Regions from separate parts of the Knoellia sp. p5-6-4 genome, predicted to be linked through region 1. Evidence: riboswitches for the same ligand, from Rfam matches in the RefSeq annotation. Region 1 holds a riboswitch; each other region holds the start of a gene.
What was found. Region 1 has a riboswitch for S-adenosylmethionine ahead of P2F65_RS10430 (cyclic-phosphate processing receiver domain-containing protein). Riboswitches for the same ligand answer to the same signal wherever they lie in the genome.

Region 1 (7,480 bases):
ATCGTGCGCGGTGTTCTATCGGCATTGCAGCCGGCCGCGGCTGATCCTGGTCGCCCGGGCTCCCAGCTCACTGGCCCGGAGGCGTGTAGTCGACCCTCTGCTCGGTCGCCTCGTCAACCTCCTCAGGAGTCATCAGGACGACGGTCCGGACATGGGCCAGCCCGCTGGAGTTCACGGCCAGGGCGACAGCGGCCGCGGCCTTGTTGTCCGGCAGCTCGCAGAGGGTGTACACGTCGTCCTCACCGAAGGCGAAGTCGAAGGTCACCATGCGTCCGCCCAGGTCAGAAGCGAGCTTCTCCACGACAGCCGCTCGGGCGCTGCCGCCCTTGGCCAGGACTCCCTTGGCTCCAGCGCTGTCGTAGCGCGCAATGATCATGTAACGGCTCATGTGGTCCTCCTCCAGGTCGCCACGGATGGGAGCCACGCTTCAACCACCACACCTGCGCAACAACCCCCATCGTGGTGAGCGACGGGTGAACCGGGACCACGCGAAAGCGAGCGCTTCGAGCACGCGGATAGGACGGTCCGATGACCGGTACTGCCGCCGCTCACCACGAAGGCAGCCGGGCGGCAAGGCGGCTCACCCGTCAGGAAGACGTAGACGGCCGCCGGAAGAGCGCCACCTGCAGGAAGTCGTGCGAGAAGGTCGGCTCCTCGTGGGTGTGGCCGGGCGGCATGAGCCGGGCGTCCACCAGCTCCAGCCAGGCGAACATCTCCGCCAGCTCATCCAGCGTGTACCCGACCCCGCCCTCGAGGTGCCCGTGGAGCAGCAGGTCCTTGTCCGACGCCGTGCTCCCCATCGCCCCGGCCGTGAAGGTGCAGATGCCGTACACGCCGTCCGGCGCCAGGGCAGCCGACAGCCCTTCCATGTAGGAGATCCGCCGGTGCGGCGCAAGGTGGTGGAAGCACCCCGAGTCGTAGACGAAGTCGAAGGGACCGCCGGCCACCGGCTCGCGCACGAAGTCCACCAGCCGGTAGTCGGGCCCCGGCCTCGACGCCCCCGGACCGGCGGCACCCGCCCTCTCCCTCCGCGACCGAGCCGTCTCCACGGCATACGGGGAGATGTCGATGCCGGTGACGGCAAATCCCTGGGCCGCCAGCCACGTGCTGTTGCGCCCCAATCCGCACCCGACGTCCAGGGCGGAGGACCCCCGTCCACCCGGCAGCAGGCCCTCCGCCTGCCACGCGGGCAGCGCCGCGTCGGGCAGCTCGGAGGTCAGCGGGTGCCCCTCTCGCTGGAACAGCCCGTCCCAGAACGCCGAAGCCGCGTCGCTGGTCCGCTCGGCCCCGTCGGCATAGAGACTGTCGAGCAGCTCCATCAGCTGGCCGTAGGTGGTCACGCGCACCGGGATTCCTCCTGCCTCAGACGACTCGCAGAGTCTGGCACGAGGCGGCCTTGTCCCCGACGAAGGAGCCCTGTCGGCGCTTTCTCCTACAGTGGAGACAGCTCAGGAGAGGCAACGACAAGTACCTGGCTTGTTGCCCGGCAACCTCCACCGCGGAGGTGCCCCAGGGGAAGAGCGGACCGTGCCGAACCCGGCCGGTAACAGCGGATCCGCAGCGCGCCAAGGGATCCCCGTCACCAGGAGGTCCTGTGCCTTCCAGCCACGCATCCGCCCAGCCGTCCGGCGACCACTCCGCCGACCGCCGACCACCCCGGCGGCCACTGACCGTTCTCGTCGACGACACGCGCGACTTCAAGGACGGCAGGCCGGCGCTGACGGCTCGCACCTCCGAGGAGGCGCTCGCCCTCCTCCGCGGGCTCGTCGACACCCCCATCGACGACCTCTGGCTCGACTACGACCTCGGTCTCGGCGACACGGCCCAACCCGTCGTCGACCACCTCGTCGAGCTGGCCGCAGCCGGCAGCCCCCAGTCGATCAGCACCATCCGCGTGCACAGCTCCAATATCCACCACGGGCACCGGATCTGCGCCGAGCTCGTCGCAGCGGGCTACCCCGCGCGGCGCAGCTACGCCGCGAACATGTGGGTCAGGGTGCGGTGGCAGGCGCCGCCGCGCTGACCACGTCGGCGACCTCCTCGGGGTGGGTGAAGAGGTTGTTGTGCGAACCCGGCAGCACCTCCACCCGTGCCGACGGACTGCCCGCAGCCGCTGCGACATCGGCCATCCACTGTTGTGGCGCAAACGAATCCGCCTCACCGGCGGTGAGCACGAGCGGCACCTCGAGGTCGCGCACCCGCTCCTCCGGGCGGTCGCGCCGCCCCGACCCGATGACGCTGACCAGGTCGGCGCGCAGGCGCGCGACGTCCCTGGCCGCGACCACCAGCTCTGCCGGGCTGTCCTTGCGGTATGCCGTGGCCGCGCCTCGCAGCAGCCCCGGCCATGAGCGGTGCTCGGGCCGGAAGGTCAGCCCTGCCAGCACCAGAGACAGGTCGGGGCGGTCGTGCTGGAGGCGGAGGGCTGCGCCGAGGGCGACCTGCGCGCCAGTCGAGTGCCCCACGACGACAACGGGACCGGCGAGGTCGGCCTCCCTGGTCCAGCGTGCTGCGGCCTCGCCCATCGGCTCGACCAGCGGTGGCACCCTCAGTCGGGGACGTCGCCACGCCAGCAGGTCGAGCACGACGCAGCGCAGCCCGCGCCGGGCCAGCACCTCGACGGTCGGCAGGGTGTAGCGCGGCAGCCCCAAGCCGGGCAGGAGCACCACCGTCGCGCGCGCCGGCGTCATCGGGGCGACCTCGATCGCCTGCACCCAGGCCGCGCCCACCCGGATCCAGGTCTCCCGCTTCCGGGTCTCGCCCTCGGGGGGCGCGGTCGCTTCATTCATTGCCAGCCAGCGTAGGTGTGACCAGCGCCGTCCACCTCTTCAGCGCGGGTCGAAGGAACTCCTGAGGTGCGGCCGACGTCCAACCGGCATGCCGCGCCAGACCATCGTGCTCACCGCCGTCGCCCTCCTCGCGGTGAGCCTGGTCACCGGGTGCGGCTCCAGCAACGGAGATGGCGCTCCGGCGGGCGATGCCTCCGCCCTCTTCGACCGGCGCGCCCGAGAGGTGGCGGCCGTCTGGACGGAGGGTGACCTCCTCGAGCGGTGGCGCACCAGCATCGTCCCCGCACAGGGCCTCACCATCGAGCCCGACTGGACCCCGCGTGAGACCCTCAAGGCCGCGTTCTACGGGGGCTGGGTCCGCACCGCAACCGCCCTGCCCACCACGCCGGGCACCGGGCAGGTGCGCCACCTGGACGGCACGACCGTGGAGGTCTACACGCTCGACGCGCAAGCGGCCTACGAGGCGATGGTGAACCCCCGCTCGGGCCCCTGCCCCACCCCGGCATCCGGCACGGGCTGTGAGTGGGTCACCATCACCGGCGCGCGAGCGGTCAGGACCACCCTCGCCACGGCCCGGGGCCCGGCGCAGGTGCCGGCGTGGGCGTTCACGGTGCAGGGCCTGTCCGATTCGCTGGTGCGCGTCGCCGTCGCGGAGGCCGCAGAGCCGGGCGACTTCGAGCCGAGCAGCCTCTCCGAGGCGCCTAGCGACGGCAGGCGCCGCCTGCTCTACGGACAGGACGTCGTCTCGGACACCGCCGACTCTCTGACGGTGACGATTGGCAGCGGCGACTGCGACACCGAGCGAAGAGAACACGTGCTCGAGACCGACGAGGTCGTCGTGGTCGGCGGGACGGCCCTCGCCCCACCGCCGGACCAGGCGTGCAACGCGATGCTGCGCCTCGAGGAGGTCACCGTGCCGCTGAGGACCGAGCTGGGCGACCGTCCGGTGCTCGATGCCGCCTCAGGTCGGCCACTCCTTCCCCAGGTCCTGCCGGACCGGTGACGCGGCGGGACCTCTAGAGGCCCAGGCCCGCCTCCCTCGCGCGCACTATCGCCTCGGCCCGGTCGGCCACGTGCAGCTTCGCGAAGATGTTGGAGACGTTGTTGCGCACCGTCTTCGGCGACAGGAACAGCGTCGAGGCGATCTGGGCGTTGGACCTCCCTGCGGCGACCAGCTCGAGGATCTCCCGCTCCCGTGCCGTCAGCTGCGGGAAGGCCTGCTCGGCAGCGGATCCCACCGCTGGCCCCGCGGCGAAGAAGTCGGCGATGCGACGGGCGATGGCCGGGCCGAAGATCGCCTCTCCTCGCGCCACGGCGGTCACGGCGCGTGTGATCTCAGCCTGGTTGGCGCCCTTGAGCAGGTATCCCCTGGCCCCGGCCTGCATCGCGGAGAACAGGGTGGCGTCCTCCTCGGCCATGGTGAGCATGACCACGCCGATGTGCGGGCTCGCGGCCGTGAGTCGGCGAGTCGCCTCGATGCCGTCGAGCCCGGGCATCTGCACGTCCATGACGACGACGTCGGGCTGGAGCTCGGTGGCCAGCGCCACGGCGGCGGTTCCGTCCTCTGCCGTGGCGACGACCTCGAGGCCGTCGACCGAGGCGAGCAGGGCGGCCAGCCCGTCGCGGTAGACGGGGTGGTCGTCGGCCAACAGCACCCGGATCGGCTCAGGCATCAGCAGCGGCTCCTGTCGTCTGCGGCGCTCCGGCGCCGGGAATCACGGTGCAGGGCAGGACCGCCCGCACGACGGTCCCGCCAGATGGCGGACACTCCACCGCGACGGTCCCGCCCAGCTCGGCGGCCCGCTCCCGGAGGGACAGCATCCCGACCCCCGCCGCGACATCACCAGGGATGCCGTGGCCGTCGTCGCGCACCTCGACCACGAGCGCGTTGCCCAGGTGCGCAGCACCGCCCCCCGGGCCCTTCCCGTGGAGGCCGAGACGCACCGAGCAGTGCCGGGCACCCGAGTGGCGCACGACGTTGTTGACCGCCTCGGAGGCAATCCGGAACGCCGCCACCTCGACAGCGGCCGGCAGGGACGCGCCGTCCACTCCGTCGCCCTCGACGGTGATCGACAGGTCCGGCGGTTCGAGCCGTCGGGCCAGCTGCGCGATCGCCCGCTGCAGGCCCAGCTCGTCGAGGGCGGGCGGCCGCAGGTCGTGGACCAGCCGGCGCACGTCGGCCAGCACCGCGGCGACGTCCGCGGTCGCCTGCTCGAGGAGGCGGTCTGCCTCGGCGGCGTTGCGGGAGGCCAGGTTTCGCGCCGTCTCGATGCGCAGCGTGACGGCCCCCAGACTGGGACCGAGGCTGTCGTGCAGGTCGCGCCGCAGCCGACGGCGCTCCTCCTCACGCGCCGTGACGAGCTGCTCGCGGATGGCCTGCAGGTTCGCGCTCAGCTCGCTCGCCCGCGCCGCCGCGGCTGCCTGGCGCACCACGTCGCCGAGCAGCCGCTGGTCGTGCTCCGACAGCTCGGTGCTGCCGGCGGGGCAGAGCGTCAGCAGGCCGACCCGCTCGCCGCGGTAGACCACCGGCAGCTCCACCGACCGGCCTGCTGGACGTCCGTGCTCGACCGCCTGCTTCTCGCCCGACGGGCCGTCGATCTCCACCCTGACGTAGGGCGAGCGGAACGCCTCACCGACCGCGCGGGCGACCGCCACGAGCTGCTGGTCGGGCGACGCCGACACCTCGAGCTGCTCGGCGAGCGCCGACACCACGGCATACGGGTCCTCCCGGGAGCCGCGGCGCAGGCGACGCACCGCCGCGGCCAACCGGTCGCGCAGCGGCGCGTACAGCCCAGCCACCACCGCGATGGCCACCAGAGCCGAGTCACGTTGGCCCAGAACGGCCCCCGCGAGAGCGAAGACCAACACGTCGATGACCACCACGGCCGCGGCGAGCAGCGCGTAGACGAGCGTCGCGGAGATCAGGCGGTCCACGGCATACAGGTTGTGGCGGGTGACGGCGACGACGATCGCTGCCGACGTGACACCCACGCCGACGCCGAGGAGGACCCCGGAAACCGGGTCGGCGGTCAGCATCCCGAGCACGATGACGACCAGGTTGACGACCGCCGCCCAGACCAGCCACCGCGTCTGGGCGCGGCCCACCGGATCGGCGGCGCGGTGGCGCCGCACCACCACCATCAGCGGCACGACGAGGCTGAGGAAGATGCCTGCGTAGGCGACCGTGAGCAGCACCTGCCAGACCCCGTAGGGCAGCGGGATGCTGAACGGGTCGAGGTTCAAGGCGTCCAGAGCCGGGTCCAGGGACTCGCCGGCGATCCGCTCGGCCGTCTCGGCCGGCACCACCGCGAGCAGCACCGGCAGCAGGGCGGTGAGCCCGATGCTCGCCAGCGACAGGCGCCGCCAGAGCGGCTCCCGGGGCAGCCGGCCGTGCGGGAAGACGAGCAGGATGAGCGGGAGCCCGAGCAGCAGCCCGGCGCCGAGCCGCTGGTAGAAGTAGAAGGACGCCGACGCGCCGGGCAGCCCCGGCTCGGTGTAGACGGCGTAGGCGGTCCAGCTGCTGCAGAACGAGTCGACCACCCAGAAGAGGCCCGAGCCGACGAGCAACCAGGCCACCGGGTGTCGGGGCAGCTGGCGCAGCAGCAGGGCCCCCGGGACCACCTGGGCCAGCCCGGTCAGGCAGCCGACCCATCCTGGCTCGAGCTCAGCCACCTCGGGGATGCCGGCGCGCGCGTTGGCGATGTCGAGCGCCACGGTCGCCAGCGTGAGCAGCACCGCGACGGCGGCCAGCGCCGCTCCGGCCCGGCTGCCGCGGGCCGCGACGGCCGCCGCCTCGGCGGGGGCGCTGCTGGTGGTCTGCGTGGTCACAGGCGACATGGTCGCAAGCGTGGAGTCCCGCTGTCCCGGGATCGCAGTCCCGGGACACCCGGGACAACTCAGGGGACTCGATTGCGGACTCCGGCACCTGTGGGCCGGGACGCCCGACCTCGACTGTGGTGCCAGGCGGTGCAAGGGGCACCGCGACGAGACGCAGAGGAACGACCATGAGCGACACCCTCACCACCCAGCCGGCCCTCGCCCGCACCGACACCCACCGGCCGCAGTCCTCGGCCGCACCCGCGGTCGACCCGCGGACCATCCGCCGGCTGGGCCTGACCCTGATGACGGGCACCCTGCTCTGGGCAGCCAGCACCTTCGTCTTCGGCCCGAACGGCGAGGGCATCGGCTCCCGGGTCGGCGACATCACCGGCTTCTTCTTCCAGGTCGGCGTCTTCGCGCTGCTGACCGCGATGCTCAAGACGGGCGCCACCGGAGTCACGAGGAAGGCCCGCGCGATGATCCGCGTCGAGTACGTGCTGCTGGGCCTGGCCTCGCTGTGGTCCCTGATCCACGGGCTGATGCCGGCCAGCATCGGCGACAGCACCCCGGTGCTGGTCCTCGACGTGTTCTGGCCCCTGTCGATGCTCGGCATGTTCGTCATCGGCATCAAGGTCGCCGTCGCCGGTCGCTGGCAGGGCGCCCTGTCCATCTGGCCGATGGTGGCCGAGACCTGGGCCGTCGTCACCGTGCCGACGTTCCTCCTCCTCGGTGACGGCGTGGCCCGCTGGGTCGGCGGCGCCCACCTCGTGATCGGGTATGCCGCGCTGGGCCTCCTGCTCGCCCGTCGCCCCGAGCTGACCGGCGCCTCCGAGGAGTGACGCCGTCACCCTCGGGGGACCCCTCCCTCGCGGTTC
Region 2 (7,480 bases), 1.7 Mb from region 1:
CCGTCCTCGGTGGACTGGTTGTCCTCGATCAGCAGCTCGACCTTGCGGCCGTTGACGCCTCCGGCGGCGTTGACCTGCTCGGCCAGCATCAGGAGCGTCTGCCGCTCGGGAACCCCGAGGCTCGCGCCCGCGCCGGTGATGTCGAGCACGGCGCCGATCTTGATCGGGCCGCTGGCGGTGGTCCCCCCTCCCGAGCTGCCGGTCTCCTCGGACTCTGCGCAGGCCGTCGAGACGAGCGCGAGGGCGCTGATCGCCACGGCGGAGGTGATGGAGCGGACGATGCGTGTCATGCCTGGTCTCCTGACGGCCGGTATGGCCCTACACGACGCTGTGTTCTATATTCGAACGACCGGTTCGAATATTGAACGAGACTAGAGGGCGGTTTCCCGGGGTGGCAAGAGATGTTGCGCAGGTTCGGGTGTCGGCGCCGGCCTCACAGACGCTCGACCGCGGCCTGACGATCCTGCGCGTGGTCGCCGACAGCGACGAGCCGCTCTCCATTGCCGAGATCACCTCGGCCGTGGGCCTGCACCGGTCGATCACCTACCGCATGCTGCGCACGCTCGAGGAACACGGGCTGGTGGCCCGCGACGCCGAGAACCGCTACCGGCCGGGCGTCGGGCTGGCGGGCCTCGCCCGTCGGGTGGCGCCCCACCTGCGAACCGCCGCCCTGCCCCACCTCTCGAGCCTGGCCGACGCCAGCCGCAAGACGGCCTTCCTCGTGGTGCCGGACGAGGGTGACGCGGTGACCATCGCCGTCGTGGAGCCCCGGTTCTCCGTGCTCCACGTGACCTATCGGCCGGGTGCGCGCCACGAGCTCACCCGCGGCGCCCCCGGGATCGCCATCCTCGCGGGTCGGCCCGGGCAGGACTCGGACAGCGCGAGGGTCCGCGAGGCGAGGTCCCGTGGCTGGGCGTGGTCGACCAGCGAGGTCATCGCCGGCTTCAGCGCGTGCGCGGCACCGGTCCACGACTCGACCGGCGAGTGCGTGGGCGCCCTCAGCGTGGTGTACGGCGGTGAGGCAGACCTCGACGTGCTGAGCGCGCAGGTCGTCTCGGCGGCCAAGGCCCTCGGCGCCGACCTCTGAGGAGCCGGCGTCCTCAGGCCCGGGACTTCAGGGCGAGCTGGCGCTTGATGCGGCTCAGCATGCCCACCATGCCGCGCAGCCGCAGTGGCGAGACGGCCTCGGCCAGCGAGAAGCGGTAGGGCGCGTCCTCGGGCACCGCGAGGATCTCGTCGACCGTGAGCTGGTCGAGGCCCTGGTGCAGGATGCCGGCGAACCCGCGCGTGGTGGGTGCCTCGGCAGGTGCCGAGAAGAACAGCGAGACGACCCGCTTGCCGGGCTCGGGTGACGACTCCTCGTCGACCTCGACGGTCAGGAACAGCGGCGACTGGCACTCGTGCACCTGTTCCATCTTCTCGGGCGCACCGGCATACCGCTCGGGCAGCTCGGGCAGCTCCTCGCTGAACTCGAGGAGCAGCTGGAGTCGTTCTGCCACAGGCAGATCGGCGAAGTCCTCCGCGATCTCCGCGAGGGCGGCCGGGAGGCCGGTGGTGTCGACAGCGGCGGTCACGGGCACCTCACCTCTCGACGGGCACGCGGACGGCGTTGCCCCACTCGGTCCACGAGCCGTCGTAGTTGCGGACGTTGTCGAACCCGAGCAGGTGCGTCAGCACGAACCACGTGTGCGAGGAGCGCTCACCGATGCGGCAGTAGGCGACGGTCGGCTCCTCGGGCTTGAGGCCCTGCTCCTCCAGGTAGATCGCCTCGAGCTCGGAACGCGACTTGAAGGTGCCGTCCTCGTTGGCGGCACGCGCCCACGGCACCGACTTCGCGCCGGGGATGTGCCCGCCGCGCATGGCGCCCTCCTGCGGGTAGTCGGGCATGTGCAGCAGCTCGCCGGAGTACTCGCCGGGGGAGCGGACGTCGACCAGGGGCCCGCCGAGGTGGGCCAGCACGTCGTCCTTGAAGGCGCGGATGGGGGCGTCGACGCGCTCGACGACGGGGTAGTCGGCGGGGGCCGGGGAGGGCACGTCCTTGGTCAGCTCGCGACCCTCGGCGATCCACTTCGCGCGGCCGCCGTCGAGCAGGCGCACGTCCTCGTGGCCGAAGAGGGTCATGACCCACAGGGCGTAGGCTGCCCACCAGTTGTTCTTGTCGCCGTAGATGACGACGGTCGTGTCGCGGCCGATCCCTCGCGCCGACATCACCTTCGCGAACTGCTCGCCGTCGACGTAGTCACGGGTGAGCTGGTCGTTGAGGTCCTGGTGCCAGTCGAGCTTCAGCGACCCGGGGATGTGCCCGGTGTCGTAGAGCAGCACGTCCTCGTCGGACTCCAGCACGACGACGCCGTCGGGGTTGCCGGCCTCCAGCCGGCTCGCCAGCCACTGGGTCGAGACGAGGCGCTCGGGGTGGGCGTACTCGGCGAAACGGGGCTCCGGGGTCTGCACGTCGGCCATGCAGCCAACGATAGACCGGCGCTGGTGCGGTGCCCGTGGCAGGATGGGCGGACCGTCATCAGAGAGGGCGATCATGGGCATTCTGGGCATGGACAAGGACGACACCAAGACCGCCGACAAGCGGCCCTCGGCGCTCGAGCAGGCCAGCGCGGGGCCCGAGGACCACGGCGCGTTCGGCAACAGCGTGGTGCGCCTGATCGAGTCCGTCCTCGACACGGGCATCGACGGCAAGGGCCCGTTCCACTCGGCCCAGCAGGTGGCCGACGTCGCGCTGTCCAACCACCCCGACAGCGAGCAGGCCATCGACGCGATCATCTCCTCGCACCTCAAGCTCGCGGCCGCCGGTGGCTTCGCGACGGGACTCGGCGGGTTCGTCACGCTGCCGGTCGCGCTGCCGGCCAACGTCGTCGAGTTCTACCTCGTCGCCACCCGCATGGTGGCCGCGGTCGCCTCCGCGCGCGGCTACGACATCCGCCAGCCGGAGATCCGCGCCGCGGTGCTGCTCACCCTGGTCGGCGCCGACTCCGACGACCTGCTCAAGAAGGCAGGGGTCACGGCCACGGGCCGGCTGTCCAACCTGGCCGCCCAGCGGTTGCCCGGCCCGGCGCTCATGGTCGTCAACAAGGCGGTCGCCTTCCGCCTGCTCAGCCAGGTGGGCAAGAAGGCGCTCGTGCGGATGGGCAAGGCGCTGCCGGTCGTCGGCGGGGCTGTCGGCGCCGGTCTGGACGCCTACCTGCTCAAGCGGATCTCCGAGCAGGCCCGTCACGAGTTCCCGCGCCGCATCCGTGGCCACTGACCGCCCGGGTGGGCCGACCTGGCCCGCGCGGTATGCCGTGGGCGCGCCGGGAATGCCCAGGGGTCCCCGCACGTTGGCAACGTGTCCGGCCGAATGTGCCCGGATGTAGGGAGAGATCGTCGATGGCCATGTCCCGCTGGGGAGTGCTCCGCACCCTCGCCACTGCTCTTCGCTCAGCCGTCCGGCCCGGTGGGCCGGGCCTCGGTGAGCGGCTGTCCGCCCTCCCTCGCCTCCTGCGCGCCACGCTGCGCGGCGAGTACCGGGGGACGACGACCGGCAAGCTGTTCCTCGTCGCCGCCGCCGCTGCCTACGTGCTCTCGCCGGTCGACCTCGTGCCGGAGGCCTTCCTGACCCTGTTCGGGCTCGCCGACGACGCCATGGTGGCCACCTGGATCGCCGCGACCGTGGTCAACGAGACGGACGCGTTCCTCGCGTGGGAGCGCGCAGGCGCGACCAGCGGGGACCACGGCCCGGCTGCCGGGGGCCGTCCCACGGGAGCCGGCTGGTCCGAGACGGTGCCCGGCGAGGTCATCCGCTGAGGCGCTGACCGGGCTGGTTGTGCACAGGTGGTGCCCGGTCCGCCACGTCGTGCACAGGTGCGCGGCGGGCTCTCCCTGAGGTGCCGGCGGGACCGCAAGCGTGGGTCCATGAACCCGATCCGGCTCCGCGGCCCCGCCGACATCCTCGCCGCCCTTCCCTTCCAGCTCGGCTACCACCCCGAGGAGGCGGTGGTCGTGGTCGCCCTCACGGGCCGGGCCATCGGACTCGTCCAGCGCGTCGACCTGCCGCCGGAGCAGCACGTCGAGGCCGCCGTCACCTCCCTGCTCACGGCGCTCGCCCGCGAGGAGCCCGACTCGGTGCTGCTCGTGGGCTACGAGCCCGCTGCCGGGGCAGCCATGCCGCTGCTCGACGGACTCGACGCGGCGTGTGGCGGACTCGGCATCGCGGCGCTCGACCGGCTCGTCGTCCGGGACGGCCGGTGGTTCGCGCCGGACTGTGGCACGGGGTGCTGCCCCGGTGAGGGGACGCCCCTGCCCGCGCCGGGTGAGGTTCCTGCCGTCGCCGACTTCGTCGGCCTCGAGATGGCGCCCGTGCGCGACCGCGCAGCGCTGCGCAGCCAGATCGCCCCAGACCCAGCCCGTTGCGCCGAGGTCGCCGAGGTGCTTCGGGGGATGGTCACGGCGGAGCAGGCACCGGGTCGCCACCTGCGGGTGCTGGGGACCCGCGAGGAGGCGGTCCGCCGGCTGCGTCAGCTCTCGCGCTGGGCGGTCGTGTGCGACGTGTCACCGGCCCGACCTCCACTGGAGGGACTCGCCGCCGAGGAGGTGGCCGACTGCGCCGTGGCCCTGCGCGACCTCGCACTGCGCGACGGGCTGATCGGGTGGCTGTGCCCGGGCACCCTGCCCCTCGACGCGCTCGACGACGACCTCGTCGACCAGCTGCGCAGCTGCCTCCAGCCGCCTACGTGGGCAGCTGCGTCGCCCAGCCCCGAGGGCGCAGTCGCGGGCCGGCGCCTGCAGGCACGCCTCGTGCAGCTGTGCCGGATGCTGCCGGACGAGCACGCAGCCCCCGCGCTGACCGTGCTGGCCAACCTCACCTGGTGGCTGGGTGACGGCGCGCTGACCCGCGTGGCTCTCCAGCGGGCCCTGGAGGTCGAGCCCGGCTACCGGCTGGCCCGACTCCTCGAGCGCATGGTGGACCTCGCCATCCGACCGCGCGAGACCGCCTGAACCAGCCGTCCAGAGATCGGACAGGGGAGGGGGGCTGGGGGAGGGCGTCCTATGCTGTCGAGCAGGTCACGAGTTCCAGTGCCAAGCCCCGGCTCGCTGGACGGCAACCCTCCTCGCGGTGGGGTGCCCCGGGTGAGGACCGGGCCGTGGCTCGACGTCGCGGCAAGCGCGACTGCCACAGGAGTTCTTCGCAGATGACCACGACGTCCAGCCCCCGGCTCTCGATGGGCGCCTGGCGTGAGGGCGACCCGGTGGGGGACCGGTCCTTCGTCTCGGTCGGTGCCGTCGAGCTCGAGGCGGGCGGGTGGCTCCCCGAGGTCACCGTCGCCTACGAGACGTGGGGCACCCTCAACGAGTCCCGCGACAACGCGATCCTCGTCGAGCACGCCCTCACCGGCGACAGCCACGTGTCGGGTCGGCCCGGGCCCGGGCACGCCACGCCCGGCTGGTGGGACGGGCTCATCGGACCGGGGTGCCCGTTCGACACCGACACCCACTTCATCGTCGCCGCCAACGTCCTCGGGGGCTGCCAGGGCACCACCGGCCCCTCGTCGACGGCTCCCGACGGGCTGGCGTGGGGCAGCAGGTTCCCCTTCGTGACGATCCGCGACCAGGTGGCGGTGGAGGTGCGGCTGTCCGACCACCTCGGCGTGGAGCGCTGGAGCGCCGTCCTCGGCGGGTCGATGGGCGGGATGCGGGCCCTGGAGTGGGCGGTCACCCATCCCGACCGGGTCGCCACCGCCATCGTGCTGGCCTCCACGGCCTACGCCACCGCCGAGCAGATCGCCTGGTGCCAGCCGCAGCTGCTCGCCATCCGCAGCGACCCGGACTTCCACGGTGGCGACTACTACGAACACGAGAAGGGTCCCGATCACGGCCTGGGCATCGCGCGCCGGATCGCGCACGTGACCTACCGCAGCGAGCTCGAGCTGCACGAGCGGTTCGGCAGGCTTCCCCAAGGGGGCGAGCAGCCGCTCGGCGGCGGCGGTCGGTATGCCGTGGAGAGCTACCTCGACCACCACGCGGGCAAGATCGTGGGGCGCTTCGACGCCAACTCCTACCTGGTGCTGACCGAGGCGATGAACTCCCACGACGTCGGCCGCGACCGAGGCGGTGTCGCCGCCGCCCTGAAGCGCATCACCGGCCGGCTCGTCGTGGCCAGCGTCGACTCAGACCGGCTCTACCCGCCACGGCTGTCCGAGGAGCTCGTCGCCGCTGTGCCCGACGCGGAGCACTTCACCATCGCCTCCCCCCACGGCCACGACGGCTTCCTCATCGAGACCGAGCAGGTGGGCGCCATCCTGCGCAAGGCCGTCGGGCGACCGGCCGGCACCGGGGAAATCCGGTAGCGTCTGCGCACCGGGCGTTCGCCAAGCGCGCCGGACGTCGACCAAGGAGGTTTCAGTGGCCATCGTTGTGGGTTATGTGCCTACGAAGGAAGGTCGCGCAGCTCTTCGTCGCGCTGCCGACGAGTCCCTGCTCCGCAAGACGAAGCTGATCGTCATCAACTCCAACCGCGGAGGCAAGGACTACGACGGCAAGGAGGCAGAGCGCTTCGAGAAGGAGCTCCAGAACGTCCAGCGGGAGCTTGACGAGGTCGGTATCGAGCACGAGGTGCGCCAGCTGGTCCGCGGAAACGAGCCCGCGGAGGACCTCATCGCCGTCGCGGACGAGGTCTCGGCCGACTTCATCGTGATCGGCCTGCGTCGGCGCACTCCCGTCGGCAAGCTCATCCTCGGCTCGAACGCCCAGCGCATCCTGCTCGACGCGTCGTGCCCTGTCCTGGCCGTCAAGGCCGAGGCCTGAGCCGCACGCTCGACGCCACCTGTGAAAGGCCCCCGGGGCCCCGCGAGGGGCTGATCCCAGGGGCCTTTTCGGGCTCCGGTGCCAGAGCAGGGGCTCCGATGGTTTTACAATGTCACCTACGCATACCGGCGAACAGGTCACCGCAGGGCACCACGAGCCGGTTGTCGTGAATACTTCCGCCCCCACTGTTGTTGTCAAGGTCGTGCGCTTCGGCCCTGATGGCGTGCGCTGCTCTGTCCGCGACGAAAGGTAGTCCGTGTCGCCTGTGTCCAAGAACGCCTCCGAGAGCCCGGCCCGTCCCCTCCCCAAGGAGTTCGCGCACCCCGCGCTGCAGAACCTCGTCCTCCTGGGCAGCACGAACGGGTCGGTGGACAGCGAGCAGCTGCGCACCGCCCTGGTCGACGCCGAGGTCGAGCCCAAGCGGATGAAGGCCGTTCTGCGCTCCCTCGAGGAGCAGGGGATCTCGATCACCCTGGACACCGCCACCGCGACGCGCGCCGTCGCGGCGACCTCGTCCTCACGGCGCACCGCCTCCGCCTCGACGAAGAAGGCCGCCGTGAAGAAGACGGCCGCCAAGAAGACCGCCACCGCTGACGAGGCGAAGACCGCCACGAAGAAGGCGGCAGCCAAGACGGTCTCCAAGACCGCGTCGGCCAAGACGGCCAGCGCGGGCACCGATGCGCCTGCC
Region 3 (7,480 bases), 1.7 Mb from region 1:
GGACGTGGCCGCAGTCATGACGATCGGCCGGGTGCTGGTCGTCAACGCCGGGTCGTCGAGCCTGAAGCTGAGCGTGCTCGACGAGTCGGACTCCATCGTCGACAAGCACGAGATCGACCACTGGGACGACGGCGACGCCTCGGTGCTGCACTCCGTGGCCGGGGACTGGTCCTTCGACGCGGTCGGCCATCGGGTCGTCCACGGCGCGGACATGACCGACCCCGTGGTGGTGGACGACGCGGTGCGCTCGCAGATCGAGGCGCTGACCTCGCTCGCGCCGCTGCACCAGCCGCGGGCGCTGGCGGGGATCGACGCCGCCCGCAAGGCGTTCGGCGACGTTCCCTCAGTGGCGTGCTTCGACACCGCCTTCCACGGCACGCTGCCCGCAGCCGCTTCGACGTATGCCGTGCCGGCGGTGTGGCGGGAGCGGTGGCCGCTGCGCCGGTTCGGCTTCCACGGGCTCTCGCACGCGTATGCCGCGCAGCGCACGGCTGACCTGCTGGACCGGCCGCTCTCCTCGTTGAGGATCGTGACCTGCCACCTCGGGGCGGGGGCGTCGCTGTGCGCGGTGGCGGGCGGTCGCAGTGTCGACACGACGATGGGGTTCACGCCGCTCGAGGGACTGGTGATGGCGACGCGGTCGGGGACCGTTGATCCCGGCATGGTGCTGTGGCTGCTGCGCGAGGGCGGGCTGTCCGCGGACGAGGTGAACGAGGGGCTGGAGCACGAGTCGGGCGTGAAGGCCCTGGCCGGCAGCGCGGACCAGGCGGAGGTGCTCTCGAGGGCCGAGGCGGGTGACGAGGAGGCCTCGGCGGCCATCGACGTCTACGTGCACCGGCTGGTGCGCGAGATGGGCGCGATGGTCGCGTCGCTCGGTGGTGTCGACGCCATCACCTTCACCGGTGGGGTGGGGGAGAACGCGGCCTCGATCCGGATCCGGGCTATCGCCGGGTTGGGCTTCACGGGCGCGCGGGTCTCGGCGTCGGACAACGAGGCCCCCGAGCTCGACGCGCTGGTCCACGCTCCTGAGAGCTCGGTGGCCGTCGCGGTGGTGGAGGCCCGCGAGGACGTCGAGATCGCCCGTCTGGTGCGGCAGGTCGTGGGTCGTCCCTGAACGATCCGGCTACGGGTGCACCAAGCGGCTCGGATCTTCATCCCGCCCAGGACTCGAGATCCCTGCGCTGGCGGACGAGCTGTGGGGGTGAGTCGTAGCGATGGATGAGGACGTCCAGGGCCCTGAGCGTCTGGAGTCGACCGTCTTCGTCGATACGCCCTGTCAGGCGTAGGAGTGTGAAGCCGGCGCCGATGGTGATGGTGGCGGCGTCGACCTGCCCGCCGGGAGCGGGGAGACCCGGTCCTTCCGGGTTGTCGAGCTCGGAGGCGATGTCGGCGAAGCGACTCTCCTCGACCACGTCGGCAACCTCGTGGAGCATGTTCGCCGCGCCAGACTCGGAGGGCCGCGATGTCTTCTTCGCCGGTCAGAAGAAGGAGGGTGTTGAACGTCGCCTCGTGGCCCGCTGCCGCCATGGCAAGCACGACGTCTTCGGGGCTCGCCGCTGTCGCCACCCATTGCGGCAACGTAGCGGGGCCAGAAGTGCTCGTGCTGTCAACGGTCGGGCGGGTTCTGAGAGATGCCAGTTGAGCGCGGCCTCAGGGCGCTCCTCGATGCAATGGGAGTGCAGGGCTCGATTCTCCGGGGATGACGGTGTGACCAGAGGTCGTAGGTGGGCAACGATGAGTTCCGGGTCGTGCGGAGGTCGAAGCCTGCAGGACCGCTGGCAGGCTGACGCGCTCGTACCCGGAGGAGACGCATGGCAAAGCTCATCTACTCGATGATCACCTCGCTCGACGGCTACGCCGAGCCGGCGGAGGGCGACCTCGGCTTCGGGGCCGAGGACCGGGAGGTGCACACCTTCATCGGCGACCTCTTCCGTCCCGTCGGCACGTACCTCTACGGCCGACGGATGTACGAGACGATGGTCTACTGGGAGACCGCGCACACACTGCCCGACGTGCCGCCGCACATCCTGCACTACGCGCGCGACTGGCAGGCGGCGCAGAAGATCGTGTACTCGACGACGCTGGAGTCGGTGTCGAGCGAGAAGACCAGGATCGTGCGGACGTTCGACCCTGACGCGGTGCGCGAGCTCAAGGCCGAGGCTGATCATGACCTCACCGTCGACGGCCCGAACCTCGCGGCCCAGGCGATCGCGGCCGGCCTGGTGGACGAGTACCACCTGTTCATCACCACGAGTGTGGTCGGCGGCGGCAAGCGGTTCTTCCCCAGCGGGGTGCGCCTCGATCTCGAGCTGGTCGAGGAGCGTGCCTTCGGCAGCGGGCTGATCTACGCGCGCTACCGGTCCCGCTGAGCCACACCGGGTTGGTGACGCTGCCGGGGGCCGAGCCGGCAGCGCGGAGACTGGCCGCTTGGGCTGTGGCAAGGCGATCTCAGTCCCTGCTGCTGGCATATCCCGGCGATGCGTTCCGGATGGCACCGCGTGGGCCCGGTTGGGCTATTCCGGGTTCGCGCCGCCGGGGCGCATGCTCGATGGGGGCGTGGACCCGACCAAGGGGAGAGGATCCGTCATGACCCAGCGAAGTGCGTCCGAGACCTCGGACGCCGCCCGGGTTGCTGCCGCTGGGCCAGGGTCACGGCGCAGGCATCTCGGTGGTGTCGTGGTCGGGTCGCTGGCTGCCGGTCTCGTAGCGGCGTTCGTCCTTCCGTTCCTACCCGTGGGCGCGGTGGACGTGAACTTCTCCGCTGCGATGGTGCTGTTCGGCTTTGCGATCGGGTGGGCGCTGTTGGCGGTGCTGTCCACTCGGTTCACCGAGCAGCCACAACGCTGGGCCGTATCGCCCGCGGTCTTCATGGCGGTGGCTGGGGTGATGGTGCTCGTGGCCCCCGACCCCGTGGTGGACGCGCTGGGATGGGTCTGGCCGCCCGCGCTGCTGGTCTTGGTGGTCTGGGCATGGACCCGCGCCAGGCGCGACATGCACAGCCGGGCCAGGGTGTGGCTGCTGAACCCGGTGTTGGTCGTCCTGGTGCTCCTCGCCTTGGGCGGGGCCTACGAGAGGATAAGCCAGTCCACCGCACCGACGGTTGCCATGCGCGGGCAGCTCGTCGACGTGGGACCGTACCGACTCCACTTGGATTGCACTGGCTCTGACGGCCCGACCGTGATTCTCGAGCCCGGTGCGGGCGGCTCGGCGGCGTCGATGGGGTTGATCGCTCCCGCGGTGGCCCGTGACAGCCGGGTCTGCGTGTACGACCGAGCGGGGCGTGGTTGGAGCGATCCTGCTGCGAGTCCGCCCGATGGTGCGCAGATCGCCACAGACCTCCATGCGCTGCTGGACCGCGCACATGTTCCGGGTCCGTACGTGCTGGCCGGGCATTCCTTCGGCGGACTGTACGTGCGGACGTATGCCGCGATGTATCCCGACGAGGTTGCCGGACTCGTCCTGGTCGACTCCACCGCCGCCAACAACAAGCCCGTCTCCCAACCCAAAGCGGGTTCGTACAGCCTTGTGAAGCACGCGTCCACGTTGTTCGCGACGACCTCTCGGCTCGGGCTTGGTCGGATCCTCGCCGACACCAGTTACTCGGATCTACCGCCGCAGTACCGGGACGATGCCCGTGCCACCGCCGCCACCGCGAAGGGAATGGCCGGAGTCCTCGATGAGTACGGCGTCGCAAGTCGATCCGCGGCTGAGGCGGGGAGCCTGCGCAGCCTCGATGCGAAGCCACTGATCGTCCTGACGGCCGAACGCGGAAACTCCAAGGGGTGGATGGCTGACCAGAACCAGACAGTCAGGCTGTCCGCCAACAGCCTTCATCGGGTCGTCGCAGGGGCGACCCACGCTGGCTTTGTGGAGGACCCGGTCCACGCCGCAGCCGTCACCCGAGCGATCCACGACGTCGTCATAGCCCTGCGTACCGGGGCACCGCTTACGCACCCCTGAATCCTCAGTTGGTGTACAGGCGCGCCTTGGCCTCACGGACCTCGAGCGTGGTGACGGGCTCGTTCTGCAGGTCTGCGACGGTGTCGATGTCGATCCAGTCGCCGCCGTTCACGCGGAACTGTCCGGTCAGCCGTGAGTCGACGCGGACCTGAGCGGCCTCGATCGGCTGGGTGTAGGTGTGCTTGACGCTGCCGTCGGGGTAGCCGCCACCGGCGTCCTTCACGGTGCCGGAGGAGGAGCCGTCGCCGTAGTGGAAGTTGTAGGACTCTGAGTCGATCTTGAACTCCACCGACCAGGACAGGAGCTGAACGGGCTTGCTGACCTCGCCGGGCTGCAGGCCGCTGTCACTCGGCCAGGTCCCCTCGTAGAAGGTCGGGAGGTTGACCAGGGTGACGTTGCCCTTGGGCTCGATGCGAACCGTCGGCCTCGAGAAAGGCAGGCGGCGAAATGCCTGTTGAATCTGCCCCATCGTGGGGATGGGCGGAGGCGCAGCGGCCGCAGGGGCGGCCTCGGTCCCGCACATGTCACCGACGAGTTGCCATGGGCTGTTCGCCGGCTCTGCCGTGCGACGCCAGAGGTAGTACAGCGGCTTGTCCGAAGGGGGAGTGCGATATCGACAGGCGGTCAGGGCGTACGAGCAGTTCGTGACGTCACTGCTGCCCTCCATGCTCCGAACGCGGTTCGAGCCACAAGCCAGCGTGAGTCGGTACTCGTATGCAGGCTTGTCTCCGTTGCGGGCAGGCTCGGCATTGGCCGAATTCTTCGGTGTCGCTGGCTGGACAGGAGTCATGAACCCATCTGCAGTGACCGCACCGATGGTGTCGTTGGTGACCTCAGTTGCGGGTGGAGGTGGCGTAGGAACTCCTCCGGCGCTCGCAGGCCCTGCCGTCGAGGTTACGGCTGCACCAGACAGGACCACTGCCGTTGCAGATGCCAACAGCCGCGACGTCATTGTGCAACCCGCAGGTCATCGACTTCCCAGTTGTTGTCATCCCAGCGCATAGTCAGTCTGAAGTTGATGCTGGCCGCCGCCACCACCTTCGCCACGCTGCCGTCGGCGTTCAGCACTTGCTTTCGTGCATCTTTCGCCAGCACGTCTACAACCGGTCGCTCGGACGTTCCCTCGGGGCGCAGCATGGTTGTGTCCACCGTCAGCGCAACCCGATCAACGTGCTGGTTCTTCGCGCGATAACCATTGACGAGGTCTATGAGCGACTTGCAGCCTCCGCACGAGTCGCTACTAAGGGCTTCAAGGGAGGCCGCGTCCGCGCTAAACGCCGACTTGGAATAGGTCAGTAGATAGAACTTCGCGAAGGCTTTGGCGCCTTCCTCTGTGTGCTGACGCGCCGCGGCGGGAATGCTGACGGCGGCAGTGGGCGAGGGCGGAGACGTCGTGGCCGAGCTGGACACCGTCGCGCTCGTCGTCGCGCTGCTCGACGGTCCCGAGGAGGTGGGCCCCGTTTGCGCGCCGGCACCGTCACTGCAGCCCGCCAACGCAAGCGCCGCGGCAACGCCGACACCGAAGACTGTGGCTCTCGCGTATCCGGCCAAAACTCTCCCCATCTCGACCCTTGGAGGGCGCTGCCCTTCACAGCACACTGTGGAGCCGAGTCTACGGATCTGTCGCATTGGGACCATTTGGTCTTTCCACAGCCGTGTCTCGCCGACTGGCTCCCACCTGGGCCAACGAGTGGGGGCGGCTTCGGGTCACGTCACGTCCGAAACGACGTCAAGTGCAGAGGGGACCGGTCCCCGTGTTGTGGGGCCGGCACCTCTGCATCCCCTGTGAGGTGTCCCCACGAGGAGCCTGTGCCCACTGAAGCCCGCGCGCCACCCGATTGCACCGTCCGCCATGAGAGACAGGCGTGCACTGCGTCTGAGAGTTATGCCTATCATCACGGCAGGTCATGAGTGCCAGCGCCAAGCCCCGGCTCGCTGGCCGGCAACCCTCCAACCGCGGTGGGGTGCCCCGGGTGAAGACCTGGCGAGCGGCATGACGTCGATCGCAAGCGCGGGAGACCTCATCACGTGTCCCGCACCGTCACCGACGGTGCTCATCACCGCCGTCGGTGACGCCCCAAGGGCTCCGGCACGTACGACGACCGCAGTCCGACGGGCGTCTCGGGCGCAAGCCCCGACTCGTGCACACACGGCATACCGAACCTGATGTGAGAGGACACCACCGATGAGCGACACCCCGAACTGGTCCTTCGAGACCCGGCAGATCCACGTGGGACAGGAACCCGACGCCGCAACCGGCGCCCGCGCGCTGCCGATCTACCAGACCACGTCCTACGTCTTCAAGGACACCGACCACGCTGCGAACCTCTTTGCGCTCAAGGAGTTCGGCAACATCTACACCCGCATCATGAACCCGACGCAGGACGCGGTGGAGCAGCGCATCGCCTCCCTCGAGGGCGGCGTCGGCGCGCTCCTCGTGGCTTCGGGCCAGGCCGCCGAGACCCTCGCGATCCTCAACATCGCCGAAGCCGGCGACCACGTCGTCGCCAGCCCAAGCCTCTACGGCGGCACCTTCAACCTGCTCAAGCACACGCTGCCGAAGTTCGGGCTCCAGGTCACCTTCGTCGACGACCCCAACGACGTCGAGTCCTGGAAGGCGGCGGTGCGGCCCAACACGAAGCTGTTCTTCGCCGAGACCATCTCGAACCCCAAGTCCGAGGTGCTCGACATACAGGCCGTGGCAAAGGTCGCCCACGACAACGGCGTCCCCCTCGTCGTCGACAACACGATCGCCACGCCCTACCTCATCCGCCCGCTCGAGTGGGGCGCGGATGTGGTCGTGCACTCCGCGACGAAATACCTTGGGGGACACGGCACCTCGATCGCAGGGGTCATCGTCGACGGTGGCACCTTCGACTACGGCAGGGATCCCGAGAAGTTCCCCAACTACAACACCCCCGAGGAGAGCTACCACGGGCTGGTGTTCGCGCGGGACCTCGGGGTCGGCAGCGCGCTTGGCGCCAACCTCGCCTTCATCCTCAAGGCACGGGTGCAGCTGCTGCGCGACCTCGGTGCGGCCATCTCCCCGTTCAACGCCTTCCTCATCGCGCAGGGCATCGAGACGCTCAGCCTTCGCCTCGACCGACACCTCGAGAACACCCACCAGGTCGCGAGGTTCCTCCAGGGCAACGACCAGGTCGAGCGTGTCGTGTGGGCCTCACTGCCCGAGCACGAGAGCTACGCCAAAGCAAAGACCTACGCCCCCAAGGGTGCCGGCGCCGTGCTCGCCTTCGAGATCAAGGGTGGCCTGGAGGCGGGCAAGCGCTTCGTCGAGGCCCTCACGCTGCACAGCCACGTGGCCAACATCGGCGACGTCCGATCGCTGGCGATCCACCCGGCGTCCACGACGCACTCACAGGGGCCCGACGAGGACCGCCTCGCCGCCGGCGTGACGCCCGGCCTCGTTCGCCTCGCCGTGGGCATCGAGCACATCGACGACATCATCGCCGACCTCGAGCAGGGCTTCACCGCCGCCAAGAACGCCTGACGGGGATCAGGG
Region 4 (7,480 bases), on a different contig from region 1:
AGCAGCGACATGGCGACGCCCGCGCACGCGCAGGCGAACAGGGTGCTGACGAAGGTGCCGATGATGAACCGCTCGGCGGCGGCGGACTTCTTGCCCGCCTGCAGCTCGGGGTAGCGCGCGAGGCTCTTGACGGCCAGGACGACCGCGATGCCCTCGGGCCAGCCGGCCACGATGGAGGCGTAGATCGCGGTCCGCTCGAGCACGCCGATCCAGGCGCCGCCGCGCAGGATCTCCTGAGCGGCCTCCACCGAGTCGGCCTCGTCGGTGGGGGCGACGTGGTCACCGCGGTCGACCTGCCGGAAGACGAGGGTGGTCAGGAGGCCACCGCCGGCGAGGGCGACCACGCCCAGGACGCCGATGACCAGCACGGTGGCGAGCGTGCTGTTCACGCGTCCGCCTCGGCGAGAAGAGCCTCGGCGAGCTCGGCACCCCGGCGCCCCTCGTGGAGGGCGGCCCGCGCCAGGCGCTGGCTGACCGCCGAGGGGGAGATGTCGAGCCGGTCGGCGATGTCCCGGCCGGTCAGGCCCGTGTCGGCCATGTCGACGATCTCCCATCCCTCGGGGGTGCGGCGTCGCAGCAGCACCGTGAGCAACCACAGGGCGGACTCTGCCTGTCGCGCCCGGTCGGCCCCACCGTAGTGGCCGGCGCCGTCAGCGTGGACGACCCGGAGGTCGGTGGGGGAGGAGGTTGCCCTGTCGACGGCCTCGCGGGCAGCGAGGAAGGCGGGGCCCGAGGCGGCCCGGGTGGAGTCGGGCAGCGGCGTGTCGACCGCGCCGACCCCGAGCCCGATCCGCCAGTCGCCGAGCCGCACGAGCTCGGTGACCGCCCGCACCGCGGCACCGGGGGAGGAGAGCGCGCCCTGGATCTCGTCGCCCACCGTCCGCTCGAAGGGGAGCGCCACGCCTGAGTCCGGGCCCGGGCCCAGGGCGCCCTCGAGGGTCGCCAGGGCCTGGGGCACCCGGTCGCCGTGCCGGGTGCTGCGCTTCTGGTCAGCAGTCAGGACGAACATGCATGAAGCCTAGGGCATTAATAGCGACAAATGAAGGCTGATGACTTCATTGACGTGGATTCAGCAGTGGCGCCTGTCAGCCCGTACAACGGAACGTGCGGCGGTAGGCCTGGGGCGTGGTGCCGACCTGACGGGTGAAGTGGTGGCGCAGGATGGCGGCCGTGCCCAGTCCGGTGCGGCCGGCGACCTGCTCCACGGAGGCGTCGGTGTCCTCGAGGAGGCGCCGGGCGAGCAGTACCCGCTGGGCGGTCACCCAGGCGTGCGGTGTCGCGCCCGTCTCGGCCCGGAACCGGCGGGCGAAGGTCCGCTCCGACATCATGGCCCGCCGCGCCAGCGTCTCGACCGAGAGGTCCTCGGCGAGGTTCTCGGTGGCCCACTCGAGCACCGGCTGGAGGGAGTCGGCCTCGATCGCGGGAAGTGGCGCCTCGACGTACTGGCGCTGACCGCCGTCGCGCTGGGGGGGAACGACCATGCGGCGCGCGATCGCGGAGGCCACGGTCGCGCCCAGCTCCTTGCGCACGAGGTGGAGGGTCGCGTCGATGCCGGCGGCGGTGCCGGCCGAGGTGATGATGTTGCCGTCCTCGACGAAGAGCACGTCCAGCACCACGTCGACGGCGGGGAACTCCTCGGCCAGCTCGTTGGTGTTCATCCAGTGCGTCGTGGCGCGCCTGCCGTCGAGCAGCCCGGCCTTGGCCAGGGTGAAGGCGCCGCTGCACAGCGACATGACCCAGGCGCCCCGCTCGTCGGCAGCCCGCAGCTGCTCGACGAGCGGCGCGGGGACGGGGGCCTGTCGCGGCCGCGACGCCGGCACCACGATGAGGTCGGCCTCGGCCAGCCTGTCGAAGCCGTGCTGGGCCGTGAGGGTGAAGCCCATCTCGGTCGGGACCGGCTGCCCCGGCTGCTCGCTGCAGACCGCGAAGTCGAAGGGCGGCACGCCCTGGTCGGTGCGGTCGAGGCCGAAGACCTCGCAGGCGACGGAGAACTCGAACGGGGAGACTGTGTTGACCAGGGGCACGGCCACGTTGTGCAGCATGCCGACAGCGTGACACAGGAGATGGCGGAAAATCTATGGGAGATGGCATTTCTGCCACTCGTGGCGGTAATCAGGTTGGGCGCAAGATTTCTGCCATGGGTTTCTTCATCGTTCTCGCCATTCTCGTCACCATCGCGATCCTCGCCCCGATCTACGGGGTCGACACCAGGTTCGACCGCGACCAGCACCCGCGCTGGTCCTGACCTCTTCCGCCGCCTGGCCCAAGCGCCCCACGTGCGTGAGGTCCCAGCTCTCGCGTGAAGAGTGCTGTCCTGGCGCGAGAGGTGGGACCTCGCACCACGGTGAGGCGCCGCCAGGCACGCCCCGCGACCAGCAACCGCGCTGGTCCTGACCCGGCTGACCCTTCGGCCTGCTCCCGCCTCACCAGGGGCGGGGGAGGCTGAGGTCGCGCGGGTCGGACACCGGCGTCCAGCCCTCAGGGCCGCGCTCGTACTCGAAGGCGGGCCCCCGGGCGGCCAGCGACGCCACGGCCGACAGCAGCCGGTCCACGTGCTCGGCGGTGTTGGCCAGCCCGACGCTGGCGCGGACCGCGGTCGCCGGGCCGGCGGCATACGGGTCGTCGAGCAGGGCGTCCACCAGGAGGTGGGCGCAGAACTTGCCGTCCCGCACGCCGATCCCGTGCTCGGCGGAGAGGGCTGCCGACACGAGCGAGGAGTCCAGGCCGTCGACCGTGAACGCCACCACGGGCACCCGCTCGTGGTCGGGGCCGAAGATCGAGTAGGTCTGCACGCCGTCGACGGCGGCCAGGCCCTCGGTCAGCCGCCGGCCCAGGGCGATCTCGTGCGCCTCGACGGCCTCGCGGTGCTCGGCCAGCGTCGAGCACGCCGCCGCCAGCGCGACCGCGCCGATCACGTTGGGGGAGCCGGCCTCGTGGCGCGCCGCCCCCCGGTGCCACCTCGTGCCCCGTTCGGTGACCGAGGCGGTCGCGCCGCCGCCGGCGAGGTACGGGGCGGCTTGGTCGAGCCAGTCGCCCGGCCCCGCGAGCACGCCGGCGCCGAACGGCGCGTAGAGCTTGTGGCCGGAGAAGGCGACGTAGTCCACCCCGAGCGCCTCGAGGTCGATGGTGCGGTGCGGGGCGAGCTGCGCGGCATCGAGGGCCACCCGGGCGAAGTGCTGGCGCGCGACCTCGGCGAGCTCGCGCACGGGCCACACCTCGCCGGTGACGTTGGAGGCCCCGCACATCACCACAAGGCGGTGGCGGGCGGTGGAGCGCTCGAGCGCGCTCGACAGGAGCACGCGCGCATCGTCGAGGCTGCCGGGGACCGGCAGGCGGGTGGTGCGGCCCGCCCACGGCAGCAGCGTGGCGTGGTGCTCGGCCTCGAAGACGAAGACCTCCGTGCCCCGGGGGAGGGCGCGGGCGAGCAGGTTGAACGAGTCGGTGGTGTTGCGGGTGAAGACGACCTCGTCGCCCTCACGCGCACCGACGAAGCGCCGGACCTCCTCCCGGGCCGCCTCGTACCACCGGCTCGTCACGCGCGAGGCATACCCGTTGCCCCGGTGCACCGACGAGTAGGTGCGCAGGGCGGTGTCGACGGCCTGCTTGACCGAGACGAGAGCCGGTGTGGAGGCGGCGTGGTCGAGGTTGGCGTAGTCGACCACGGTGCGGTGCAGGGTCGGCACGCCGAGGTCGGCCGATACCACCGGGGGCACCGGGCCCGCGCCGGCGGGCTCGCCGGGCACGGGCCGCAGGTGGCGACGGTGGTGGGCCTGCCCGGTGTGGGTCTCGGGGGCTCGGTTGCGGCTGGTGCTGGCGATGGACACGGCGTGCTCCTGGGGTCCGGTGGACCCGGGGGAGTGGCCGCGGGTCCGCGCTTGCCACCTGCGGGCGCAGGCGACCCGGTCGTCACCCGGAGCACCCCACCGCGGAGGAGGGTTGCTGGCCAGCAAGCCGGGGCTGCGCGCTGGCACTCATGACCTTGGCGGGAACGGTAGCGAGCGACGTCCGCCCGGCGCCACCAGGTCGGTGGTGTTTCCCGCCATCTGAGACCCGGCCCCAAAGGACAGCGGGCGTGGCGGGGGCGAGGGGCGCGGTGGCCAGGCCTGCCTGCGTCGACGCTCCCGCCAGAGCGTCGACGCAGGCCCCGCCAGACGCACCCTCAGGGTGGCACGTCCGCGCCGACGCTGGTGCCCTGACCTGCGGAAATGGCCGAATCCCGATAGGCGGGTCCACCGTTCGGAGGATGCCGTCGCGGGCAAGAAACCGCTCGCTGTGGCGCGTGTGACGCGTGTTTCCGCAGAGGCGATCGCGTACCGTGCGGAGCATGGCGACACGTCCGTCCACCTCCGCGCGCTCTTCGACGAGTCGCAGCACGTCCACGCGCCCGGCCAACCGCAAGCCCGCCACCAAGAAGGCGGCCCCGCGCGGGCAGGCCAAGGGCGGCGGCCTGCCGCTGCCGCTGCGCGCGATCCGGGGGACGTGGATGGGCATGGCGCACGTCGCCGGCGGCGCGGTGCGCCGCGTCGGCCACAGCGCCCGTGACCTCGAGCCCGAGCACCGCCGCGACGGCTTCGGGTTCGCCCTCATCGGCCTGGCCATCGTCGTCGCCGCGCGCGAGTGGTGGGCGTTCGAGGGCGTCGTCGGTGACGTCGTCCACGCCGTCGTCGCCGGGACGTTCGGCCGGGTCGCGTATGCCGTGCCGCTCGCCCTGCTCTTCCTCGGCCTGCGCCTGCTCCGGGCGCCGGACGAGTCCACCGCCAACTCCCGGATCGGCATCGGCCTCGGGGCCCTCTCCTTCGCGGCCTCCGGCCTCGTGCACGTCGCCAAGGGCATCCCGCAGCCGCCGGACGGCGCCGACCCCATGCGTGACGCGGGCGGCATCATCGGTTTCCTCGCCTCGAGCCCCCTCGAGGCCGCGGTCAGCGTCTACGGCACGGTGCCGATCCTCCTGATGCTCGGCTTCTTCGGGCTGCTCGTGCTGACCGCGACGCCGGTCCACATGATCCCCGAGCGGCTCGCCGAGCTGCGTGACCACCTGCTGCACCGCGGCACACCCGTCGAGGAGCCCGAGGAGGAGAAGCCCAAGCGGCAGCGACGCAAGATCGGCCCCGACGCCGACGGCAACCTCGACGGCGACATGCCGTTCGAGCAGGCCGCCGTCGTCGCCCCGGACGGCAAGCGGCTGCGCCCCGGCCAGAAGCGCCCCACGACGCCTGGCGTCCTGGCCCCCAGCTCGACCAAGGAGCCCGGTGGCGCCGCCCAGAGTCCGGCGGTGGAGGTCAAGGCCGCCCTCGAGGCCCCACCCACGACGCCGCTGCCGCAGCGGGTGGAGCAGCTCGCCCTCGCCGGCGACATCACCTACACCCTGCCCGACAACGCGATCCTCGAGCCCGGGTCGCCGCACAAGACCCGCAGCGCCGCCAACGACCGCGTGGTCGAGTCGCTGACGCAGGTCCTCGAGCAGTTCGACATCGACGCGCAGGTCACCGGGTTCAGCCGCGGCCCCACCGTCACCCGCTACGAGGTCGAGCTCGGCCGGGGCACCAAGGTCGAGCGCGTCACCGCGCTGTCGAAGAACATCGCGTATGCCGTGGCCTCGGCCGACGTGCGCATCCTCAGCCCGATCCCGGGCAAGTCCGCGATCGGCATCGAGATCCCCAACGCCGACCGCGAGAAGGTCAGCCTCGGCGACGTGCTGCGCAGCCAGGCGGCCCGCGGCAACGAGCACCCGATGGTCATGGGCGTCGGCAAGGACGTCGAGGGCGGCTACGTCATCGCCAACCTCGCGAAGATGCCCCACCTGCTCGTGGCGGGCGCCACCGGCGCCGGCAAGTCGAGCTTCGTCAACTCGATGATCACCTCGATCCTCATGCGCTCGACACCGGACGAGGTGCGCATGGTGCTGGTCGACCCCAAGCGCGTCGAGCTCACGGCCTACGAGGGCATCCCGCACCTCATCACCCCGATCATCACGAACCCGAAGAAGGCCGCCGAGGCCCTGCAGTGGGTGGTGCGGGAGATGGACACCCGCTACGACGACCTCGCGATGTTCGGGTTCAAGCACGTCGACGACTTCAACAAGGCGGTCCGCGCGGGCAAGGTCAAGCCGCTGCCGGGGTCGGAGCGGCAGATCCACCCCTACCCGTACCTGCTCGTCATCGTCGACGAGCTCGCCGACCTGATGATGGTCGCGCCGCGCGACGTCGAGGAGTCGATCGTCCGCATCACGCAGCTCGCGCGCGCCGCCGGCATCCACCTGGTGCTCGCCACCCAGCGCCCCTCGGTCGACGTCGTCACCGGCCTCATCAAGGCCAACGTGCCGTCGCGGATGGCGTTCGCCACCTCCTCGCTCGCCGACAGCCGGGTCGTGCTCGACCAGCCCGGCGCCGAGAAGCTCATCGGGCAGGGTGACGCGCTCTTCCTCCCCATGGGCGCCAGCAAGCCGATGCGCGTGCAGGGCGCCTGGGTCACCGAGTCCGAGATCCACGCCGTGGTCAAGCACGTCACCGAGCAGCTCAAGCCCAACTACCGCGACGACGTCACCGTGGTCGCGGCCAAGAAGCAGATCGACGACGACATCGGCGACGACCTCGACCTGCTGCTGCAGGCCGCCGAGCTCGTGGTCACGACGCAGTTCGGCTCGACGTCGATGCTCCAGCGCAAGCTCCGGGTGGGCTTCGCCAAGGCGGGGCGGCTCATGGACCTGCTCGAGTCCCGCGGCGTGGTGGGCCCCTCGGAGGGCTCGAAGGCCCGCGACGTGCTGGTCAAGCCCGACGACCTGCCGACCACGCTGGCGCTCATGCGCGGCGAGGACGTCCCCGACCCCGACCCGGTCTTCGACGGCGACGGCGCGGGGGCGGTCACCGACGGCTCGGTCGACCGCACCGACGAGGTCGCGGTCGGCGCCTACGCGGCCCGCGACCTCGGCCCCGACCTCGACGCCTACGAGCAGGTGGACGGCGAGAGCGATGAGGACGCCTGGTCGCTCACCGAGCGCGGCTGAGCATCGGCCCCACGACCCCGGTACGCCGTGGTGGCACCAACGGTGCTCCACCGGCATACGCCGTGGAATGAGACGGCGCGGAATAGTGAGCCCACTCGGTTGCGTTGGCCACCGACGTGACTGCGCCGACCACTGAGCTGACTCCCGGACCCACCGACCCGGCGCAGCGACCCAGCCGCCGGGGCGTCCGCCGCCCGCGGCCGGTGATGCTCGAGGCGCCGCGCGGCCGCTCCTACGTGAGGTTCGTGCTGGTGCTCGGCGCCCTCATCGCGATCGGGCCGCTCACCATCGACACCTACCTCCCCGCGATGCCGTCTATCGCCGACGAGCTCGGGGCCACGGAGTCGCAGGTGCAGGGCACCCTCACCGGGATCCTGCTCGGCCTCGGCCTCGGCCAGCTGCTCGTCGGCCCGCTGGCCGACGCCGTCGGCCGCCGCAAGCCGCTCATCGCCGGCCTCGTGCTGCACATCGTCGCGT

Region 2: it holds a riboswitch for S-adenosylmethionine, as region 1 does, so the genes downstream of both, P2F65_RS02050 (homoserine O-acetyltransferase) here and P2F65_RS10430 (cyclic-phosphate processing receiver domain-containing protein) in region 1, are expected to answer to the same signal.
Region 3: it holds a riboswitch for S-adenosylmethionine, as region 1 does, so the genes downstream of both, P2F65_RS02180 (bifunctional o-acetylhomoserine/o-acetylserine sulfhydrylase) here and P2F65_RS10430 (cyclic-phosphate processing receiver domain-containing protein) in region 1, are expected to answer to the same signal.
Region 4: it holds a riboswitch for S-adenosylmethionine, as region 1 does, so the genes downstream of both, P2F65_RS14085 (aminotransferase class V-fold PLP-dependent enzyme) here and P2F65_RS10430 (cyclic-phosphate processing receiver domain-containing protein) in region 1, are expected to answer to the same signal.

What each region holds. Positions count from the first base shown of each region.
Region 1 covers NZ_JARGZF010000001.1:2,144,858-2,152,337, reverse strand. Annotated here, with positions in the region: gene P2F65_RS10440 (GYD domain-containing protein) at 68-388, opposite strand; gene P2F65_RS10435 (class I SAM-dependent methyltransferase) at 588-1,346, opposite strand; SAM riboswitch class IV at 1,447-1,556, shown strand; gene P2F65_RS10430 (cyclic-phosphate processing receiver domain-containing protein) at 1,595-2,023, shown strand; gene P2F65_RS10425 (alpha/beta fold hydrolase) at 1,992-2,786, opposite strand; gene P2F65_RS10420 (hypothetical protein) at 2,875-3,789, shown strand; gene P2F65_RS10415 (response regulator transcription factor) at 3,803-4,459, opposite strand; gene P2F65_RS10410 (sensor histidine kinase) at 4,452-6,614, opposite strand; gene P2F65_RS10405 (hypothetical protein) at 6,791-7,444, shown strand.
Region 2 covers NZ_JARGZF010000001.1:421,790-429,269, reverse strand. Annotated here, with positions in the region: gene P2F65_RS02085 (ABC transporter substrate-binding protein) at 1-290, opposite strand, end outside; gene P2F65_RS02080 (IclR family transcriptional regulator) at 419-1,087, shown strand; gene P2F65_RS02075 (SufE family protein) at 1,101-1,574, opposite strand; gene P2F65_RS02070 (sulfurtransferase) at 1,582-2,460, opposite strand; gene P2F65_RS02065 (EcsC family protein) at 2,534-3,256, shown strand; gene P2F65_RS02060 (YkvA family protein) at 3,385-3,795, shown strand; gene P2F65_RS02055 (DUF4192 domain-containing protein) at 3,904-4,986, shown strand; SAM riboswitch class IV at 5,051-5,161, shown strand; gene P2F65_RS02050 (homoserine O-acetyltransferase) at 5,181-6,335, shown strand; gene P2F65_RS02045 (universal stress protein) at 6,391-6,792, shown strand; gene P2F65_RS02040 (RNA polymerase sigma factor) at 7,058-7,480, shown strand, end outside.
Region 3 covers NZ_JARGZF010000001.1:452,796-460,275, reverse strand. Annotated here, with positions in the region: gene P2F65_RS02215 (phosphoketolase family protein) at 1-20, shown strand, start outside; gene P2F65_RS02210 (acetate/propionate family kinase) at 5-1,114, shown strand; gene P2F65_RS02205 (hypothetical protein) at 1,152-1,412, opposite strand; gene P2F65_RS02200 (dihydrofolate reductase family protein) at 1,812-2,369, shown strand; gene P2F65_RS02195 (alpha/beta fold hydrolase) at 2,587-3,960, shown strand; gene P2F65_RS02190 (hypothetical protein) at 3,965-4,627, opposite strand; gene P2F65_RS02185 (DUF6318 family protein) at 4,909-5,370, opposite strand; SAM riboswitch class IV at 5,864-5,978, shown strand; gene P2F65_RS02180 (bifunctional o-acetylhomoserine/o-acetylserine sulfhydrylase) at 6,146-7,468, shown strand.
Region 4 covers NZ_JARGZF010000002.1:545,410-552,889, reverse strand. Annotated here, with positions in the region: gene P2F65_RS14100 (hypothetical protein) at 1-389, opposite strand, end outside; gene P2F65_RS14095 (hypothetical protein) at 386-1,009, opposite strand; gene P2F65_RS14090 (helix-turn-helix domain-containing protein) at 1,086-2,042, opposite strand; gene P2F65_RS14085 (aminotransferase class V-fold PLP-dependent enzyme) at 2,424-3,824, opposite strand; SAM riboswitch class IV at 3,867-3,979, opposite strand; gene P2F65_RS14080 (DNA translocase FtsK) at 4,325-7,003, shown strand; gene P2F65_RS14075 (multidrug effflux MFS transporter) at 7,120-7,480, shown strand, end outside.